Regions from separate parts of the Flavobacterium sp. PL11 genome, predicted to be linked through region 2. Evidence: riboswitches for the same ligand, from Rfam matches in the RefSeq annotation. Region 2 holds a riboswitch; each other region holds the start of a gene.
The links. Region 2 has a riboswitch for S-adenosylmethionine ahead of RCH18_RS10960 (Na+/H+ antiporter NhaC family protein). Riboswitches for the same ligand answer to the same signal wherever they lie in the genome.
Positions count from the first base shown of each region.

Region 1 (2,207 bases), on a different contig from region 2:
TATTAAAATTAAAATGTCATATTTTAGATGCTTTGCCACAAGCAGGAGGACAATTATCGGAGTTATATCCTAAAAAACCTATCTATGATATTCCAGGTTTTCCAGAGGTATTAGCGGGAGATTTAGTTGATAATTTGATGGAGCAAATTAAGCAATTTGAACCAGGATTTACATTAGGAGAACGTGCTGAAACTATCGATAAACAAGAAGATGGTAGCTTTATAGTTACTTCAAATAAAGGAAAACAATTTCATGCTTCAGTTATTGCAATTGCGGGTGGACTAGGAAGTTTTGAACCTAGAAAACCTTTAATTGATGGAATTAATTTCTATGAAGATAAAGGAATTAAATACTTTATTAAAAATCCTGAAAAATTTAGAGATAAAAAGGTAGTCATCGCAGGAGGTGGAGATTCAGCTTTGGACTGGAGTATTTTCCTTTCTAACATCGCTTCCGAAGTAACTTTGGTTCACAGAAGAAATGAATTTAGAGGTGCATTAGATTCTGTTGATAAAGTACAAGAATTAAAAAATGCTGGAAAAATTAGATTAATTACTCCGGCAGAAGTAATTGGTATTAATGGAGCGGAACATATTGAATCAGTTGTACTTGACGAAAATGGTGCTCAAAGAACAATTGCGACTGATTATTTCATTCCGCTTTTTGGACTAACGCCAAAACTGGGTCCTATTGGTGATTGGGGATTAGAAATAGAAAAAAATGCGATTAAAGTAAATAATGCATTAGATTATCAAACCAATATTCCAGGAATTTTTGCCATCGGTGATGTAAACACCTACCCTGGAAAGCTAAAATTAATACTATGTGGTTTCCACGAAGCTACATTAATGTGTCAAGCAGCTTACCAAATCATTAATCCTGGTAAGAAGTATGTTTTAAAATATACAACCGTTAGTGGTGTAGACGGCTTTGACGGAACACGCAAAGAAGCGCCAAAAGCAGTTGTTAAAGCAATAGTTTAACAACTTATAACAAACTAGTTAAAAAATATAGCGCTAATACTTGCAAGTATTAGCGCTTTGTATTTACTTTGCACCGTTCCTATATTTATTGAAAGTTATCACGAAAGGCGGAGGGAAAGACCCGATGAAACCTTAGCAACCCTTTATCTTATAAAGAAGGTGCTACATTCTACCTCGCTATGCGTGGATAGATAACACAAGAATACTTCCACAGTATTTCTCAAAAACTTTTCCTGACAACATTTTAATATCTTTTTAGAGCGAATTATTGGTGCTTTTTCAGCCAGTATTGTTCCTGCTGTACGCTATATCTTTTTTATTTAATTCCTTCATGGTTTAAAACCCTAAAGGAATTAAATAAAAAAGGATGCCGCTTCCATCAGGGCTAAATAGCTTTTATAGTGAACTTTTGTAATTATTAATCAAAAGTGTAAATCTTGAAGCTTCGAGATTGAATAGAAATAAAAAAATATGTCAAATATTCAAAAAGCCATAAAAGAAAGAATTCTCGTTTTAGATGGTGCCATGGGAACCATGTTGCAACGCTACAATTTTTCCGAAGAAGATTTTCGTGGAGAACGTTTCAAGGATTTTCCATATTCTCTTAAAGGGAATAATGACCTGTTGTCACTAACACAGCCACAAGCTATAAAAGCAATTCACGCTGCCTATTTTGAAGCAGGAGCAGATATTATAGAAACCAATACTTTCTCAAGTACCACAATTGGCATGGCTGATTATCATCTGGAAGCATTCGTTTATGAAATGAACTATGAATCAGCAAAAATTGCTCGTGAAGTAGCCGATGAGTTCACAGCTAAAAATCTTGACAAACCTCGTTTTGTAGCGGGTTCAGTAGGCCCAACAAACAGAACGGCAAGTATGTCACCTGATGTGAATGATCCAGGATATAGAGCCGTAACTTTTGATGATTTGCGTAAGGCATACAAACAACAAGTAGAGGCATTAATGGATGGCGGTTGCGATTTATTATTAGTCGAAACGATTTTTGATACTTTGAATGCTAAAGCAGCACTTTTTGCTATCGAAGAAGTCAAAGACGAACGCAATATTGATATTCCAATAATGGTTTCAGGTACTATTACCGATGCATCAGGAAGAACACTTTCAGGGCAAACGGTGGAAGCTTTCTTAGTTTCAATTTCACATATTCCGTTATTAAGTGTTGGTTTTAATTGTGCTCTTGGTGCCGATTTATTAAAA
Region 1 covers NZ_JAXCIA010000004.1:153,081-155,287, forward strand. Annotated here, with positions in the region: gene RCH18_RS03780 (NAD(P)/FAD-dependent oxidoreductase) at 1-983, shown strand, start outside; SAM riboswitch class I at 1,076-1,181, shown strand; gene RCH18_RS03785 (homocysteine S-methyltransferase family protein) at 1,455-2,207, shown strand, end outside.
Region 1: it holds a riboswitch for S-adenosylmethionine, as region 2 does, so the genes downstream of both, RCH18_RS03785 (homocysteine S-methyltransferase family protein) here and RCH18_RS10960 (Na+/H+ antiporter NhaC family protein) in region 2, are expected to answer to the same signal.

Region 2 (2,207 bases):
TTCTTGAATCTAGGTTGTATTCATCGTTAATTTCTTTCGCAATTGAACCTGTAACTACAATGGATACCGTATTATTAGCAATTGCTAGATTAGTTAAACCAACTAATGCACCTATACCCATTTGGGCAGATTTCTTAGTTTTAATCCGTTTTTTTATCTGATTTAAAACATAATCAATCCCGCCAGCTTTATCAACCATAGCAGCCAATCCGCCCGTAAGCATAGAAAGTAGAAAAATATCGGTCATACTGGTAAAACCTTCATAAATTTTTTGCGTAAATTCCAAAAGACTAAAATTATTTTGATAAAACCCGATAAATCCTGCAAATAAAGTTCCAATTATTAAAGTTGAAAAAACATTAACGCCAGACACCGCTAATACAATCACTAATATATATGGAATTATAGTAATCCAATTGAAAGAAGTTGTGGGAATAGCAACCGTTACAATTTCAGAGTTTAGGCCTAAATAAAAAAACACCATAATTGTAATTAATGAAGCAGGCAATGCAATAAACAAATTGATCTTGAATTTATCTTTTAATTTACAGCCTAATGATTGCGTGGCTGCAATTGTCGTATCGGAAATCATCGATAGATTATCGCCTAACATAGATCCTCCTAACAACGCACCAGAAATTAAAGGTAAAGAAAGGCCACTCCTTTCGGATAAACTTACGGCTATAGGTCCAATAGCGACTATTGCTCCCACTGAAGTACCTGTGGCTGTAGAAAGAAATGCAGCAATTAAAAATATACCTAGAGGAAAATAAGCTACATCTATATTATTTATTCCTAGACTAACAACAGCATCTACCCCGCCAGTAGCTTTACTAACTACTGCAAAAGCTCCCGCTAGTAAATAAATAAGACACATTGTAATGATTTTACTTTCTCCACAACCTGCTATCAAAAGGCTAACTTTTTCCTCCATAGGAAATTTAAAAAGTATAAAGGCAGTAATGATACCCACTAAAACGGCAATTGGTGAAGGAAGGGCATAAAAATCATCGAGCCAAATACCTATTCCTAAGAAAGTGGCAATAAAAATAAGTAATGGAATTAAAGCAAATGGATTACCATTATTTTTTGCATTAGTTGTCATAATCAATTTCTAAATTAATTTAGTACCACAAATAACAAAAAAGCAAAACAGGAATAAAAACAACATTTTTTCCAAAGGATTTGGCTTATCGTTTTAGCACCTTGCTTGTTGTTGCAGGTTGCTATCTCCATCAAAGAGATTCGTGATAACGGCGACAAAAGTAATGTTTTTTTCAGTAAAACAATTTAAAATTTCGCTTTATATCATAAAAAAAGGCTTTACTAAAGTAAAGCCTTTTAAGTATTAAATTTAGGTAAATATAATTTAAAATGCTACGTTCCATTTTGGTAATCTACCGTTTTCATCTAAGAAATTTTGTAAAACTTGACCTTCAATAAATGTTGGAATTACTTTAGTTTGATCATTAAAAGTTTCATACCACACCACCTCAAGAGTAGAAATATCTTCAATTTTCATTTGTGCTGGCCACGAAAATTTTCTAGCTGTTTTAGCAAACTGATGTCCTTCAACAATTTTATCTTTCAAGCCACCATTTTTAATTTTTAAAGTTCCATCATTTTGAATCGTGCCAGTTGAACCTACCATGATTAACTCCTTCTCCTCTCTAACAGCATAAACTAGAAATACTCCTGATCCTTCAGAAGCGTTACAAACTTCAGCTAAACTGTCTTCAGTTGAAAATGAAAACTGATTAGATACTTTAAATTTTTTTAATTCCTTATACATATTTTTTATATTTTATCACAAAAGCGCACAGGCTTAAAGTGTTTTATTAATTATTTACTATTCGAAAGAATAATCTAACAATGTATTTTAATAAAAATACCCCACAAGAGCGCGAGGTATTTTTTCAATTACTCTATTTTGGTTTAACCCAATACTTCTTTTACTTTCTTACCAATTTCAGCTGGAGAATCTACAACATGGATTCCACATTCTCTCATGATTTGTTTTTTAGCTTCAGCAGTATCGTCAGATCCACCTACAATTGCACCTGCGTGACCCATTGTACGTCCTGGAGGCGCGGTAACACCTGCAATAAAACCTACAACTGGCTTACGGTTTCCGTCAGCTTTTATCCAATGTGCAGCATCGGCTTCTAATTGCCCACCTATTTCACCGATCATAACTATACACTCTG
Region 2 covers NZ_JAXCIA010000019.1:22,772-24,978, forward strand. Annotated here, with positions in the region: gene RCH18_RS10960 (Na+/H+ antiporter NhaC family protein) at 1-1,105, opposite strand, end outside; SAM-I-IV-variant riboswitch at 1,161-1,259, opposite strand; gene RCH18_RS10965 (hypothetical protein) at 1,370-1,792, opposite strand; gene sucD (succinate--CoA ligase subunit alpha) at 1,936-2,207, opposite strand, start outside.

Region 3 (2,207 bases), on a different contig from region 2:
AAGGAAAATGATTTCAACATTTTACAGTATGATTATAGTCGCTCAGGAAACTTCCTAAGGGTTGCTTTATACATAATTTAAAATCGAATTATAAGATTAAAGCTTCCTTAGATTAAAGGAAGCTTTTTTTTAAATATTAAATGGCTGAGATGCGTTTTAAACGAAACGGTAAGCATAAATATTAAAATTATGGTACAAAAAACATGTTACACCTCAGTCGCAACAAGGACGCTCTTAAATACTACATTGTATATTTATGACCGTTGATTTCCAAAAGTGTAAGTTTATAATATAACTTAAAACCCTTTTGGATATAAATCTAAAAGGGTTTTTGCTTTTAAAAATTATGTTATTAAAAAATAAGACAATAGAAAATAAATAATTAATCTAAATTCAAATGTTATGAGTGTTACTAATTTTTTCTTAAGGCCGTTTGGGCTTTTAAAGACTTTTGCTGCTAAAAGTAGAACAGTAGGAATCCGTGCTGAGTCCAATAAATTGATTCATCCAAGATTCGAAATTTCAAAAAATGCGTTAGCACAAAAAACAGTGCCTAGCTCATTACTTTTTCTAATGTATTCTGAAGAAAATGACGCGTTATTTATTTAAACGGTCACGATTTATTTTCGTGGATGAAATTTCTAAAAGAAGTTTTAAAATTGTTATTTTAATGAATTGACGGAGAAAATTTTCTTCAGATTTCTCGTTAAAATAACAATTTTTCATTTTTATTCCATTCTGATTAAAAGCTGGAACAACTATTTCGATTGCGCATAAAAATTTGGTTGTTAAAAAAAATAGTGCTTAATTTGCATCAATAAGTTCGTAAACGTATTGAAATGTTATAAAGAAAGGCAGAGGGATTAGACCCGATGAAGCCTTAGCAACCCTTCGATTTATCGAAGAAGGTGCTGCATTCTACCACGCTTCCCGTGGAAAGATAACACTAAGAACTAGTCTAGTAACTCCTAGCTTTCTTTCTAATATTTCCACACACAAATCAAAAATTATAAAAGATTTGCAAATTGGAAAATAAACCAACACACATTACCCTTGAAAATTTCACCACCCATAATGGTGCTTTTTATGCTACGCTAAACTTAAGTTATCAGGTTTTTGGTGCACCATTACACACGGCTCCTATAATTTTAATCAATCATGCATTAACTGGAAACTCACAAGTAATTGGCGAGTCTGGATGGTGGAATGATATTGTAGGAATCGATAAAACCATTGATACTCGGAAATATACGATTGTCGCTTTTGATGTGCCAGGAAATGGTTTCAATTCACCTACTATCGAGAATTATAGAGATTTTATAGCTAGAGATATCGCTAGAATTTTTCTCGAAGGACTCAGCGTATTAAAGATTGATAATTTATTTGCACTTATAGGCGGATCTGTAGGTGGGGGAATAGGTTGGGAAATTTTGGCTTTAGATCCTAAGTTAGCTCAAAATTTTATCCCTATAGCAACCGATTGGAAAGCGACAGATTGGTTAATTGCCAACTGTTATTTGCAGGAGAAAATTTTGAACAATTCTAAAAAACCTATCGAAGATGCGCGCATTCACGCCATGATGTGCTACCGAACTCCAGAATCTTTTAAAGAAAAGTTTAACAGAGATATTAATAGACAACTAGAAACTTTTCAAGTAGAAAGTTGGTTGAATTATCACGGTGAAAAATTAGAAAAAAGGTTTCAGCTCTCCGCGTATAAAATGATGAACCAACTTTTGAAAACGATTGATATTACTCGGAATCAAGAGTCTTTCGAGTCACTTATTGCTAAAGTAGCAGCAAATATTTATATAGTAGGAATCAACTCTGATTTATTTTTCACAGCAAAGGAGAATAAGGAAACGTACAACGAGATAAAAAAATTCAAAAATAATGTATTCTATAGTGAGATTGACTCGCAACATGGGCACGATGCCTTTTTGATGGAATACGAACAATTAGACAATTTATTAGAGGTCGTCTTCAAAAATAAAAAACAAATGAAAATACTGAAATTTGGTGGTAAATCTTTAGCAAATGGCGAAGGGATCAATACAGTTTTAAATATTATTGAAAGTAAAATAAAACAAGAAGAAAAAGTGGCAATAGTGGTATCAGCCCGAGGAAAAGCAACGGACGAGTTGGATGATATTCTTACCATTGCGGTTAGGAACGGAAATTATAAACCACTTTTAGAGAGCTTCAAA
Region 3 covers NZ_JAXCIA010000004.1:136,352-138,558, forward strand. Annotated here, with positions in the region: gene RCH18_RS03710 (hypothetical protein) at 403-609, shown strand; SAM riboswitch class I at 840-947, shown strand; gene thrA (bifunctional aspartate kinase/homoserine dehydrogenase I) at 1,026-2,207, shown strand, end outside.
Region 3: it holds a riboswitch for S-adenosylmethionine, as region 2 does, so the genes downstream of both, thrA (bifunctional aspartate kinase/homoserine dehydrogenase I) here and RCH18_RS10960 (Na+/H+ antiporter NhaC family protein) in region 2, are expected to answer to the same signal.